DNA from 2 places in the Desulfomicrobium baculatum DSM 4028 genome. Region 2 is predicted to be linked to the other one. Evidence: riboswitches for the same ligand, from Rfam matches in the RefSeq annotation. Region 2 holds a riboswitch; the other holds the start of a gene.
The links. Region 2 has a riboswitch for thiamine pyrophosphate ahead of thiS (sulfur carrier protein ThiS). Riboswitches for the same ligand answer to the same signal wherever they lie in the genome.
Positions count from the first base shown of each region.

Region 1: linked by a shared signal. The riboswitch ahead of thiM (hydroxyethylthiazole kinase) and the one ahead of thiS (sulfur carrier protein ThiS) in region 2 are both predicted to bind thiamine pyrophosphate.

Region 1 is NC_013173.1:1,010,404-1,017,592, reverse strand. It holds gene cooS (anaerobic carbon-monoxide dehydrogenase catalytic subunit) at 1-1,412, shown strand, start outside; gene DBAC_RS04750 (ATP-binding protein) at 1,476-2,252, shown strand; gene DBAC_RS04745 (Crp/Fnr family transcriptional regulator) at 2,389-3,069, shown strand; gene DBAC_RS04740 (phosphoadenosine phosphosulfate reductase family protein) at 3,066-3,728, opposite strand; TPP riboswitch at 3,929-4,022, shown strand; gene thiM (hydroxyethylthiazole kinase) at 4,081-4,896, shown strand; gene thiE (thiamine phosphate synthase) at 4,889-5,524, shown strand; gene thiD (bifunctional hydroxymethylpyrimidine kinase/phosphomethylpyrimidine kinase) at 5,521-6,336, shown strand; gene DBAC_RS04720 (ABC transporter ATP-binding protein) at 6,339-7,094, shown strand; gene DBAC_RS04715 (ABC transporter permease) at 7,091-7,189, shown strand, end outside.
Region 2 is NC_013173.1:849,894-857,082, forward strand. It holds gene DBAC_RS03945 (hypothetical protein) at 1-1,286, opposite strand, end outside; gene thiE (thiamine phosphate synthase) at 1,450-2,100, opposite strand; gene thiF (sulfur carrier protein ThiS adenylyltransferase ThiF) at 2,097-2,720, opposite strand; gene thiH (2-iminoacetate synthase ThiH) at 2,717-3,829, opposite strand; gene DBAC_RS03965 (thiazole synthase) at 3,826-4,617, opposite strand; gene thiS (sulfur carrier protein ThiS) at 4,676-4,876, opposite strand; TPP riboswitch at 4,961-5,062, opposite strand; gene DBAC_RS03975 (histone deacetylase family protein) at 5,454-6,761, opposite strand; gene DBAC_RS03980 (hydantoinase/oxoprolinase family protein) at 6,773-7,189, opposite strand, start outside.

The sequences.
Region 1 (7,189 bases), 160 kb from region 2:
GGTGCCGCTCCCACAACGTGGCCTTCAGCAGCCGCGCACCCCAGAAACGAAAGGATCTCTGGGAGCGTTTCGGCTGCACGCCGCGCGGCATCGACCGCGACTGCGTGGAGATGCTCCACCGCACGCACATGGGCGTGGACTGCGACCCGGTCTCCATCTGCCTGCACGCCGGCCGCGTGGCCCTGGGCGACGGCTGGGGCGGATCCATGATCGCAACCGAAGTCTCGGACATCATCTTCGGCACGCCCAAACCCGTCAAATCCACCGTCAATCTGGGCGTATTGCGCGAGGACCAGGTCAACATCCTGGTCCACGGCCACAGCCCCATCGTTTCGGAAATGATCCTGGCCGCGACCCGCGAACCCGCGATCCTGGCCAAGGCCAAAGAGGCCGGAGCCACGGGCATCAACATCGCGGGCCTGTGCTGCACGGGCAACGAGCTGCTCATGCGCCAGGGCGTGCCCATGGCCGGCAACCACCTCATGACCGAGCTGGCCATCGTCACCGGCGCGGTGGAGATGGTCATCGTGGACTACCAGTGCATCATGCCGAGCCTCGTGAACGTGGCCGGATGCTACCACACCAAGTTCGTCTCCACCTCGGACAAGGCCAAGTTCCCCGGTGGCATCCACATGGAATTCAACTATAACAACGCCCGCGAAAAGGCCCGTGAAGCCGTGCTCATGGCCATCGAAGCCTACTCCCTCCGCGACCCGGACAAGGTCGAGATTCCGTCCAAGCCCATGTCCATCACCTCCGGCTTCTCCAACGAGGCCATCCTCGGCGCCCTGGGCGGTACGCCCGAGCCCCTGATCCAGGCCCTGCAGGCCGGGAAGGTGCGCGGCGTGGTCGGAATCGTGGGCTGCAACAACCCCAAGCTCAAGCACGACCATGTGCATGTGAACCTGGCCCAGGAGCTCATCAAACGCGACATCCTGGTGCTGGCCACGGGCTGCGCCACCGTGGCCATGGGCAAGGCCGGGCTTCTGGAACCTGAGGCGTCCTCACGGGCCGGGGCCGGTCTGGCGGAAATCTGCCAGGCCCTGGGTATCCCGCCGGTGCTGCATGTGGGCAGCTGCGTGGACAACTCGCGCATCCTGCACATCTGCGCGGTACTGGCCAACTATGCGGGCCTTGATATCAGCGACCTGCCCGTGGCGGCCAGCGCGCCCGAATGGTACTCCGAAAAGGCGGCGGCCATCGGCCTCTACGCCGTGGCCAGCGGAATCTACACCCACCTGGGGCTCCCGCCACACATCCTGGGCAGTTCCATGATCACGACCCTGGCGCTGAAAGGTCTCGATGACGTCTTCGGGGCATGCTTTGCGGTAGAGCCCGGCCCACTGCAGGCGGCAGAACTGATCGATGAACGCATCAAGGCCAAGCGAGTGGCCCTGGGCTGGCCGGCTTAGCCAACGAATCGAATGGACGAAAAGGGGGAAGCGCAGACTTCCCCCTTTTGTAAGGAGAATCGCATGAAGATCGCATTCGCGGGCAAGGGCGGGGTGGGAAAGACCACCTTATGCGCCTGGCTTGGAGACTATCTGGCCAGGCAGGGACACGACGTGCTGCTGGTGGACGCGGACACGGCGCTGAGCCTCGGCCAGGCTTGCGGGCTTGGACCCGAGGATCTGCCCGTGCCCTTGAACGCGCGCGAGGATCTGGTCCGCGAGCGCATCGGTGGCGGCTATCTGCGCCTCAACCCGGATGTGTCCGACCTGCCGGGTGAACTCAGCGTGGAACTGCCCGTCACCGCCGCCGGGGGCATCCGGCCGGGCCGCAAGCGCCTCCTGACCATGGGCTCCATCACCGGGGCCGGCGACGGTTGCGCCTGCGCGGCCAACGCTCTGCTCAAGTCCGTGCTGGCCCATCTGGTATTGCAGGAGGAAAATTACGTGCTGGTGGATCTGGAAGCGGGCGTGGAGCATCTGGGGCGCGGGACCGTGGCCGGGGTGGACGCCCTGGTGGTGGTCAGCGAACCGAGCCGCCGGTCGCTGGAGACAGCGGCCAGAGTGGGCGCGCTGGCCGGTGAACTGGGACTGACGCGGCAGGTTCTGGCGGTCAATCGCGGCATGGGCGAACCCGAACTTCCGAAAATGACGGGCCTGCCGGACAACGTGGTGCACCTGCCGATCCTGCCGAGCCTGGTCGAGCGGCAACTGGCCCAGGCCAGCGTCCTTAATCTGGCCGATGGCCCTCTTGTCGATGCGGCCTGCGCCCGGTTGCTCGCGTCAATGGGTAAAAATTCCTGAAGGGTGTGAAAGACACCTGGCCTTCGGCGCTGGACACAAGGGCGGGAAGCCAGCATGAATCCGGAAAAAGACGGGACACTCGCACCGAGTCCCCCGTCAAGACCGACTTTTCCAGGATCGAAAGCCGGAGTTCATCATGCGCCTGACCGAAACCACGCTGCTGCAGGACCTTGACCGCCCGGAGATGGCCCCTCTGCGCAAGCTCTTCATTTCCCGAAAGTATGCAAAGGGAGTGCTGGCCTTCGAACCCAAGTCCGGGGACCAGATATTCATCGTGACCAGGGGCCGGGCCCGCGTGTACCTCGCCTATCGCGACAAGGAATTCACCATGGCCATGCTCGACTGCGGGGATGTCTACGCCACGCACACCAGAGCCTTTGTGCAGGCCCTGGACGAGCTTGAGATCCTGATCGCCGGGGTACCCGAAGTCCGCCGCTACCTCGGCTCCATGCCGAGCTTCAACTCGGCCATGATCCATGTGCTTGGCGACCTTCTCTCGCACGCCATCTCCGTCATCGACACCCTGGCCTTCAAGGATGTACGCAACCGACTCATCGAATTTCTGGTCTACGAAGCCCGGCGCATGCCGCGTTGCGTGGAGTGCAAGGGATGCGGCGGCTGCTCCGACGGAGGCATGGTCTCCCTGGGGCTGAACACCGAGCAGATGGCCACCATCATCGGCTCCTCCCGTCAGACAGTTTCCTCGCTGCTGAACGCCCTGGCCAAGGAAAACGCCATCCAGCTCAAGGGGCGCGGCGTCATCTGCATCCCCGACATCAGCGTCCTCGAAGCCCTGACCGGGCAGGACCAAGCCTAAAAATATCCCAGGCTTCTGAGCTGCCCCATGCGCTCCTCCTTGGCCGCGTCGCGGCCCGAACGCTCGCCATGGCCCGAACGGGAGGTGCAGGGCATGCAACCAAGCGACCGATAGCCCTGATCGTAGAGCGTACACCAGGGGATGGACTCGCGCGTCATGAAGGTCCAGATGTCCAGTTCCGTCCATTCCAGAATGGGCAGAACCCGGACGCGGTCGCCGTGATCTTCCAGCCAGGGCCGGTCCGCCCGGTCCGGATTCTCGTCGGCGCGCACCCCCGTCAACAGCGCCGGGATGGACAAGCCCCGCACGGCCTCATTCAAAGGACGGATCTTCAGATCGCCGCAGCAGGCCACCGGGTCGACAGCCAGCGGGTAGCGGGACAGATCGACGCCGGGCCGGACAATGTGCAGTTCCAGATCCCACTCGCGGACCAGCCGGTCGCGAAAGGCGAGCACCTCCGGAAACTTGCAGCCCGTGTCCAGATTCAGGGCCCGCACAGGAGCACCTAGCCTCTTGGCCGCGAGCAGTTCCCTCCACAGGGCCAGCACCACCGTGGAGTCCTTGCCGCCGGTCCAGCCCACGGCCGCGCCGGGGCCGAAACGCTCCAGCACCTCGACCATCCGCGATCTGGCCAAGGCGATTTTCTCAGACAGGATCATATCTCAACTCCGGCGCCGGCTGAATTTTTGTAAAGGACGCGTCATTACTTCTGTTCCACAAGTTCAGCCGCATCAGTAAGAACATGGCACAAGGCCGCATAAAACTCCATTCTGTTGTCATACATAAAAAACTGCCCGCGTAATTCAGCGTCGGCGCACGCCTGTCTTGACACCTCCCCCCGCTTATCCTAGCCAATGACGAGTTTTTGCAGGGGTGGCGAGGAGCCTGAGATGATACCCGTTGAACCTGATCTGGATCATGCCAGCGAAGGGAATTGCAAGACTGGCCGCAATCGCCGGCAAACCATTCCTCGCCTCCGCTGCCTCCACAACTCTTCGTGTGAGGTATCCCATGTCCGATCTGTCCCAAAAAGCAGCCGAAAATCTGCGAGCCATCAGGCGTTCCAAGCCCCTGATCCACAACATCACCAATTTCGTGGTCATGAACTACACCGCCAACGTGCTCCTGGCCTGCGGCGCGTCGCCGGTCATGGCCCATGCCGAGAACGAAGTCGAAGAAATGGTCGCCTACGCCGGGGCGCTGGTGCTCAACATCGGCACCCTGACCGACGTGTGGGTCGCGGCCATGCTCAAGGCCGGACGCAGGGCCTCGGCCCTGGGCAAGCCCATCATCCTTGACCCGGTGGGCTCCGGGGCGACCGGGCTTCGCACCGAAACCGCCAAATCCATCCTGGCCTGGACAAAGGTCAGCGTAGTGCGCGGCAACGCTTCGGAAATCCTGTCCCTGGCCGGACAGGGCTCCGCGACCAAGGGCGTGGATTCCACCGACTCCATCGAGGACGCGGCCAAAGCGGCCGGCGCCCTGGCCCGCGAACTGGGCACGACCCTGGCCATCACCGGCCCCACGGATATTGTCACCGACGGCCATCGCACCCTGATCATCGAAGGCGGGCACAGGCTCATGCCCTACGTCACGGGCACGGGCTGTTCGGCCACGGCCCTGGTCGGAGCCTTCCACGCCGTGGACCCGGATCCCGTCTCCGCCGCCGCCACTGCCCTGGCCTTCTTCGGGCTGGCCGGAGAACGGGCCGGCAACATCGCCGACGGTCCCGGCTCCTTCCAGATCCATCTTCTGGACGCCCTCTACAATCTCTCCCCCGAAGACCTGGCCAAAGGCTGCCGCATCCGCGAGGAACACCATGCCTGATTTGTCCCTGTACCTGGTCACGGACCGGAGACTGTCCCTGGGCCGCTCCACCGTGGACATCGTCCGCGCCGCCGTGGCCGGGGGCGTGACCTGCGTGCAGTTGCGCGAAAAAGAGTGCTCGACGCGGCAGTTCGTGACCGAAGCGCGGGCCGTACGGGAACTGCTGGCCGGGACCGGCATTCCGCTGATCATCAACGACCGCCTCGACGTGGCCCTGGCCGTGGGCGCAGACGGCGTACACCTGGGCCAGACCGACATGCTCATCGCCGACGCCCGCCGACTGGTCGGAACGGACATGCTCATCGGCATCTCGGCCGAATGCGTGGACGACGCCGTGCGCGCGCAGGCCGAAGGCGCGGACTATGTCGGGATCAGCCCCGTCTTCGCCACCCCGACCAAGACCGATACTGCCCCGGCGCTGGGCCTTGACGGCGTCGCCCTCATCCGCGCGGCCGTGTCCCTGCCCCTGGTCGGCATCGGCGGCATCGGCCCCGGCAACGCGACCGAGGTCATCCGCGCCGGATGCGACGGGGTGGCCGTGGTCTCGGCCATCATCTCGGCCCCGGACCCGAAGCGAGCAGCCGCAGAACTCAAAACCATCATTCGCCGAGCCAAGGAACACCCATGAACCAGCGCACATATCACCGGGTATTGACCATCGCCGGGTCCGACAGCGGCGGCGGGGCCGGAATCCAGGCCGACCTCAAGACCATCGCGGCCCACGGCTGCTACGGAGCAAGCGTCATCACCGCCCTGACCGCCCAGAACACACTGGGCGTGACCGGCATCCACCCCGTGCCGGTTGATTTCGTGGCCGCGCAGATGGACGCGGTGCTCGGCGACATCGGAGCCGACGCGGTCAAGATCGGCATGCTCTTTTCCCCGGAACTGATCCGCACCGTGGCGCAGGGCCTGATCCGGCACGGGGTGGGGACCATTGTCCTCGACCCGGTCATGGTCGCCCAGAGCGGGGACAAGCTGTTGCAGGACGAGGCCATCGAAGCCCTGAAAAGCGAGCTCATCCCCCTGGCCACGCTCATCACGCCGAACCTGCCCGAAGCCTCGGTGCTGCTGAACCGGGAGATCGCCACCCAGGCAGCGGCCATGGAGGCGCTGACGGAGCTTGCGGCCATGGGCTGCGAGAATGTGCTGGTCAAAGGCGGGCACCTGGAATCGGGCGACAGCGACGACACCCTCTACCTCGGCCCCGAAGGCCGCGTCGTGACCCTGCCGGGCGTGCGCATCCCGACCCGCAACAACCACGGCACGGGCTGCACCCTGTCCTCGGCCATCGCCTCGAACCTGGCCAGGGGCGAGGATGTGGAGACGGCCGTGCGCCACGCCAAGGAGTACATAAGCGGGGCCATCCGGGCCGGAGCCGCGTACGTCATCGGGCGGGGCCACGGGCCGGTGCATCACTTCTACCGGTTCTTCGAGTAACCGTGCAACTCTCCACGCCCATGCAGACCGCCCCGGACATCGTCCTTGAGGACCTTAGCCTCGATTTCGCCGGCCAGCCGCTCTTCGCGGATTTGACCCTGACGCTTGCGGGCGGCAGGACGACCTGCATCCTGGGACCGAGCGGATGCGGCAAGTCAACCCTGCTCAAGCTCATGGCCGGATCGCCGAACCTTGATTTCAAGGGAAGGATTCGTTTCGAGCCGACAACAGACAGCACAGTAGCCTGGATGAGCCAGAACGACCTGCTCCTGCCCTGGTTCACGCTGCTGGACAATGTCCTCCTCGGGGCGCGTCTGCGGGGCGAACTTTCGCACGAAAAACGCGCCAAGGCCCTGGCCCTGATCCGGGAAGCGGGCCTGACCGGCTACGAAGACAAGCTGCCCACGGCACTGTCTGGGGGCATGCGCCAGCGCGGGGCGCTTCTGCGCACGCTCATGGAGGAGCGGCCCGTCATCCTCATGGACGAGCCCTTTTCCGCTCTTGACGCCCTGACCCGCGTGCGGCTGCAGAACCTGGCCGCGCGCCTGACCGTGGGGGCGACCGTGGTGCTGGTCACCCACGATCCCATGGAGGCGCTGCGTCTGGGGCACACCATCGTCGTCCTCGGCGGCGCGCCCGTGCGGGTGCTCGAAATCATCGAGCCCGCCGCCCTCCCCCCGCGAGAAGCAGGCAACCCGGAAGTGACCGCCTTGTATGCGAGTCTGCTCAAACGGCTCATGAACGGAGAGGCGGCATGAACATCCTGCGCCCCCTGATCCTGACGGCAGGCTTGCTCCTCCTGTGGCAACTCCTGGTCACTTTGACCGGGGCTCCGCCCTACATCCTGCCCGGA
Region 2 (7,189 bases):
AGGGTGCCCGCCTGGAAGATGGCCTTGCGGTCTCGGGCGTAGAAATCGCGGAACGCTACGAAGTTGTTGAGCAAAACAACAAGATCTCGGGTGAAGTGCACAAGGCGCGTCACCCCTTCAAAACTCTCCACCTGTTCGGCCAGGCTCAAATCCTCGGCGATGATTTTTTCCAGTTCCTTGCGGCTGTCGCCATCAAGAAGGTCCTGAAGACGCCGGCTATCCAGGCTTTCCACCTCTGCCCCGGCCTTGGCGGCCAGCCAGGCCTCGTGCGCCTCAAGAGTCGATTTGATCCTCTCCCACTGAGACTGCTCCAGGGTATCCACATCGCCGAAAAGCGGGATAACCACCAGGGTCTTGAATGTCGCCAGGGCCTGCGCCCAGGCGGGATTGACGCCTGTCTCAAGGGGCAGCGGGCGACCCGCCTCGATTCGCGCCAGCGGGAAGTGCTCCAGATCCGTGTCCAGACGCAGTTCATGGGGCGATATGGCCTCGTAGGCGAGCAGCGCGGGGTTCAGGGCGTCCTCGGCCTTGGGATCGAAGGCGGCCAGATCGCAGCGGATGAAATAATCACCGAGCTTGACCCGCAAGCTGTTGACGATCTCCCGCGCCGCCGTGGTGTTTTCCCCGAAGGGCAGGATCGTCTGCGCATTTTCCTGCGCCTGGCGCAGCCACTCCACGTAGAGGGCGGCGGCCTGATAGAACGCCTCGACCTGCTCTGCCGAGATGCCTGGCGCGCCGCCGCGATCCTGCACGCTGCCTACGCAGGTCATGATTTCTTCGATGAGAATTTGCGTGGCCTGATCGCGAGCCGAAATGGGCGTGATCACCCCGTCGCCGTTGAAGGGGGATTCGTGCAGCAGGGCCTCTGTGCCGGCCACGTGCTCGATGGTGATGGCCTCCGCTCCTTCCTGCCCCAGAAAATTCTGGATCTGCCTGGCTGAGGCCAAAAGCCGCCGACCTTCAGGGATGGAATCGTCGATGGCTGCGAGCGGCAAGGAGGAGCTTCCGGCCATAACCGGACGAAGGTCGCGCAGCATCGTACAGACCCAGTCCACGGCATCCAGGATCTCGGGGACCCTGACCCGCCCGTCGTCATTGGTGTCGAGCATGGCCAGGGTGCGCGGATCGAATTCAAGCCCGTCGACCGGACAACTTAAGGCCGCCCACAGCTTCTGATCCAGTTCGCGCAGATGTAAAAGGTCTTCGGCGGTGTCGAGCCGGACCTGGTCAAAACCGCCGAGGCGGAAAAAACGCCAGCGGTGAGAGGAAGGCGATCCTGTGTCCATGCAGTGCTCCTTGCGTGACGACATTCGGGGTGCGACGGTGCGGATATTTCTTACGCTCAACACGGAGCCGATATCAAGGACGAAGTCCGTCATACGAGGAGCGTATACCCCTGTCGTGAAGTTTGAGGCCCGTGGCCGACAGCCTGTTTTCGCGGGTGCGGATTCAACCGTGAAGAATGCGTGTCAGTGCGGCTATCTTGCCCCGGATATCGGCGGCGGCCGTGATTTCGGTGACCAGCGCCATGCAGCGGGCGCCGTGGGCGGCCACCTCGGCGAGGTTGTGCTCCTTGATTCCGCCGATGGCGACAAAGGGCAGGTTCAGATTGCCCGCAACGAAATCCAGGTATGCAAAGCCCACGGGCGCGCACACGTCTTCCTTGGTCTGGGTCGCGAATATCGGTCCTACGCCGATGTAATCCGCCCCCCGGGCTTCGGCCGCAAGGCCCTGTTCCGGGGAATGGGTCGAGAGGCCGATGGCCATGTTTTCGCCCACCAGGCTCCGCACGGCCTCAAGCGGCAGATCCTCCTGCCCCACATGCACCCCGTCGGCTCCGACCAGCAGCGCCAGATCTATGTCGTCATTGACGATGAAGGCCGCGCCCGCCTCGCGGGTCATGGCGCGCAAGTGCAGGCATTCCTCGTATTTGAGTCCCATCTTTTTCGTCTTCTCGCGGTATTGGATGATGCGTATTCCGCCGTCCAGCATGGCCTGGACCACGTCCGCGTTGCGGCGTCCAAGGGAGAATTTCTCAGCTGTCAGGCCGTACAGGCCGCCGATCCGCATCAAGCTGGTCACAAGCTCGCGTCCGTTCATGTCCGATCCTTATAAAGAGTGTGAAAATGCTTTAGAATCAGGTCGGCCTGCATGGCCGCCGCCATGCCCACGCCGGGGGACATGGGCGGATTCGGGATGTCGCACGGCGTCCTGTGGTCGCCGACAATGACGAGGCCCGGCCGCACGGTCCTGACCGTCATGCTCCCGGCGCGGCCGAACCCGCCGATCCCCGATGCGCCGACCACCAGCCGGACTAAGCCCGTCATGGTCTCGACGATGAGCTTCTTGGCGCGCGGGTCGTCCACGGCCTCGACCACGGCGTCGCAGGATCCGAAAAGGGCGGGCATGTTCTCGGCGTTCACGTGAAGATGATGGGCCGTGATCCTGGCCGCCGGATTTATGGCCAGCAGGTTGTCCCGCAGGGCCAGGGCCTTGGGGCGTCCGACCTGCGCCAGGACGAAATGCTGGCGGTTCAGATTCGAGGGTTCCACCGAGTCCGCGTCGGCCAGAATCAGATTCGCGAATCCGCAGCGGACCAGATGCACGGCGCAGTTGGAACCGAGCCCCCCAGCTCCGATGATTCCAATCGTTACGGAGCGCAGGAACGTCAGGAAGTCCTCGTCCAGATAGCGCCCAAGGCCGTGCTCGAAGGTGTTCACGCGCTCCCCTCCAGCGGCTCCCAGTCTTTGAAGACGGCCTGGTATCCGCGAGCGCGCAACGACTCCTTCATCTCGTCCACGCTGCGCGCATCGGAGATCTCGAACTGCCCGGTTTCGGCGGGTTTGGCGTGCCCGCCCACGGCGGTGCTGACTCCCGCCGACATGCGCGTCACGCCCAGCGGCAGGATGTTGTCGCGAAAATCCGGCGCTTCACGGGTGGAGATGGTGATGGACAGGCGCGGCAGGAAGATGCGCAGGGCGGTCATGGCCTGCACCAGTTCCCGGTCGGAAACAATGCACGCCGGTTGAAACGCTCCGGCATGGGGGCGCATGCGCGGCAGGGACACGGCCACATCCACGCCGGGGTAGCGCTTTTGCAGCCAGGCCGCGTGCAGGCCGGTGGCGTAAATTTCCTGCCGCCAGTCGGTCAGGCCCAGCAGCGCGCCGATGTTGACCACGCGCATGCCCGCCTCGGCTCCGCGTTGCGGGGTGTTCAGGCGGAAGGCATAGTCCCGCTTGGGTCCGGCCGGGTGCAGCTGGGCATAAAGGACCGGGTCGTAGGTTTCCTGAAACACGGTCAGGCCGTCCACGCCCGCCTGCACCAGCCTCGCGTAATCAGCCGTTTCCATGGGATAGACTTCCAAGGAAATGGACGGAAACAAGGGGCGCAGGACCCGCACGCACGCTTCCAGATACTCAACGCCCGCCTTGCGCGGGGCCTCGCCGGTCAAAAGGAGCAGATGCTTCAGGCCCGTGGCGGCGATGGCCTGTCCTTCCGCCCGGACTTCATCGAGGCTGAGCTGGGTGCGCGGGATCGTGTTCGGGGCCGCGAACCCGCAGTAGCGGCAGTGGTTGGCGCAGTGGTTGGAGACGTAAAGGGGAGTGAAGAGGCTGATGGTGCGGCCGAAATTGCGCAGGGTCAGCGCATGGGCGCGTCTGCCCATGGCCTCCAGATGCGGGGCCGCCGCCGGGGAGAGCAGGGCCAGGAATCCGGACGCGTCGACGCGCTCCTGGCCGACAACGCGGCGCACGTCATTCCCGCGCACGGCCTCGAAATGCGGCTGCAGGGGCGTTTGGCTCAGGCGCAGGGCCTCGGGCAGGAAGCTCATGATGCGCCTTCCGTCTGGTCCAGAAATCCGGTCAGGGGCGAGGAAGCCTGCGCCAGGGTGGCGACGGCTCCGGGCCCGGCCAGCCAGGCTTCGCGGCCCGCGGCCACTGCCCGCCCGAAAGCCCGTCCCATGAGCACGGGGTCCGCAGCCGTGGCGATGGCCGTGTTGACCAGGCAGGCCGCCGCCCCCATCTCCATGGCCTGGCACGCCTGGCTGGGAGTGCCGATCCCTGCGTCGACAATGATGGGCAGCTCCATCTCCTCGATGAGGATGCGGATCATCTCTTCGGTTCGAAGGCCCCGGTTGGTGCCGATGGGCGCGCCCAGAGGCATGATCGCCGCCGCTCCGGCGTCTGCGAGGGAGCGGGCCACATAGAGGTCGGGGTTCATGTACGGCAGGACCACGAATCCCTCATTGGCCAGGATTTCCGTAGCCTTGGCAGTCTCATAGCCGTCGGGCAGGAGGTAGCGGTTGTCGGAGATGACTTCGATCTTGACCCAGTTCCCGCAGCCCATGGCCCTGGCCAGACGGGCAATGCGCACGGCCTCGTCGGCGTTGCGCGCCCCGGAGGTGTTGGGCAACAGGGTCATGTGGGGCGGGATGTGGCGCATGACGTTGTCGGCCTTGCCATCCAGGTCCACCCGGCGCAGGGCCACGGTGATGACCTCGGAGCAGGAGGCTTCGCACACCGGCGCGATGAGCGCGTCGTTTCCGTACTTGCCCGTGCCGGTGAAGAGGCGGCTGCCAAGGCGCTTGCCGCCGATTTCGAAAATATCGGTATGATTCATGTTGGTTCTCGCTGTTTGCGGTGTGAAGGATGTGCAGCTCGCCAAGGCCGGGACAGGGTCAGCCTCCGCCGACAAAGCTCAGCAGTTCGAGCCGGTCGCCGGCGCTCAGGCTGGTGGACTCGAATGTATCGCCGGGTACGATGTTCTGGTTCAGTTCGGCTACGACCACGGATGGATCGAGGTTCATGGAAAGGAGCAGCTCGTGCAGGGTCCGGCCGGGCTCGATATCCTGCGTGCGTCCGTTGACGGTGATGTGCATGGTTGCCTCCGCGTTGTGGTGCAAGCGGGAGGGGGGGCGCAAAAAGAAAACCGCGCCGGGGAGGGCGCGGTTCGATGAATGGGTGTTTTCCGGAACCAGCTTCCCTACGGCAGCATGATCTGCGTCAGGTCGTAAGGGTCGGGAACGTGTCCCCTCTCAGCCCATCGGGCTCCCCCAGCTTGTGAGGTCGGACGATATGCGGATTGGGCGGGGTTGTAAAGGTGGCGGGGGAGGCGGACAAAGCCGAGATAGTTTGTTGCGAAGACAGATCAGGCAGGCCAGGCAGGTCAGGCGTGGCGTTGCGGGGTGTTTCGGACAAGGGCCGCCGAAACTCCCTCTCCGGCCTCGTAGAGTTCAGCCGTCGCCCCTCTGAACAGCGGTCCGTGCTTCGGGCGGGACGCGACGACTGAACAAACGAGGCCTGGATCGGTCAGACAGTCGGCGGCCCTTGCCCGAAACACCCCGCAACGCTGCCGTACGTTTGAGGCTCCGTCGTTGCGTTGTAAAGACAGGACTGTTTTGGTGTGAAGCGGGAGCGGGGTGACCGGGCAGAGGCGGAGCCTCGGCCCGGTACCGATTACTTGGCGTATTCGTAGCGCTTGGTCACGCGGTCTGAGAGTTGGGCGTAGGCGAATCCGGCCTGGCGGGATTTGGTGAAACGTTCTTCGGCTTCCTGACTGCACATGTCGCAGCCCTGGACCGGGACGTGCAAGCCTAGAGATTTTGGCGTCTTGGCGGTTTCGCTCTCGACGACGAGGAGGCCCGGACAGTGCGGACAGTCCTTCAGGCGCTCGACCTGGGTCTCGGTGATGTCATCGGTGTCGTAGTAGATGGAGCGGCGGCGCACGAAATATCCGCTTTCACGCACGGCCTCCGAGGGCCGGGGGTTGAAGTAGACCTCGGGCAGCTGGTCGCACAGGGCCGCGAGATAGTCGATGGTGGATTTCTGTTCGCGGATTTTTTCGCGGTCCAGGTCAGGTTCCTGCACGGCGGAGAAATCCACCCCGGCCAGGGCCAGGCTGATGCCCAGATTGACGTAGGGCAGCGCTCCCTTGATGGCGTACCCGCCTTCGAGCACGGCGATGTCCGGTTTGAGCATCTGAGTCAGCTTCGCATACCCCTGGGCCGTGAAGTTCATGTTGGTGATGGGGTCGGAGAAGTGGTTGTCCTGTCCGGCGGAGTTGATGATCAGGTCCGGCTTGAAGTGATCGAGGATGGGCATGACGATGCGTTCCACGGTCATGAGATACCCTTCGTCCGAGGTGCGCGGGGGCATGGGCACGTTGATGGTCCGGCCCAGGGCCTTGGGGCCTCCGGATTCCGAAGGGAAGCCCGTGCCGGGGTAGATGGTGCGGCCGTCCTGGTGCAGCGAGATGAAAAGCACGTCCGGGTCATGCCAGTAGATGTCCTGGGTGCCGTCGCCGTGGTGGCAGTCCGTGTCGATGACGGCCACGCGCAGGTTGCCGTAGTGCTCGCGGATCCACTCGATCATGACCGCTTCGATGTTGATGTTGCAGAAACCCCTGCTGCCGTGGACCGTACGCATGGCGTGGTGTCCGGGAGGGCGGACCACCGCGAAGGCGCGTTGCCTTTCCTTTTGCATGACCAACTGGGCGGCGCGGATCACGCCCCCGGCGGAGATGAAATGGGAGTCGGTGCAGACCGACTGCACGCTGGGGAAACAGAAGTGGGCGCGCATGATGTCTTTTTCCTCGGCCACCAGGGGGCGGTATTCGCGGATGCCCTCGATGTCGAAGATGCCCTCTTCCCGGAACTGGTCCTGGGTGTAGAGCAGACGCTCCTCCCGCTCGGGGTGGGTGGGGGAGATGGCCCAGTCGAAGGCCGGGAAGAATATGATGCCGAGGCTTGATTGTGCGGTGAGCATGGTCCCTCCGTTCAGGATGCCAGGGTGGTGATGACGCCGGGGCGCATCTGGCAACGGACGCGGATGTTGCGGCCGATGGTGTAGTGTCCTTCGACCATGTTGAAGGCGTCGGCCTGGATGACCTGGATGTCGCCGTCCTCGGCCGGAATGCCCTGGCGGTCCAGTTCGGCCCGCAGCAAGGTGGTGGCGTCGTGCACGGCCTCTTCCAGGGTGTAGGTGCGCTTGACGGTCTTGTGAATGCCAAGGCCCGGCACCGTGAAGCTGCCGCGCGAGGTGTCCACGGTCAGGACCAGGGACTGGGTCGGCCGGGTCAGGCACGCGCCGATGGCGTTGGCCACCTCGGCGTGCCTGGGGGCCACCACGGGCAGGCCGAAAGTTTCTTCCAGGAGCGGGGCCATGGCCACGGCCGGCCCGCCGATGACCAGGAT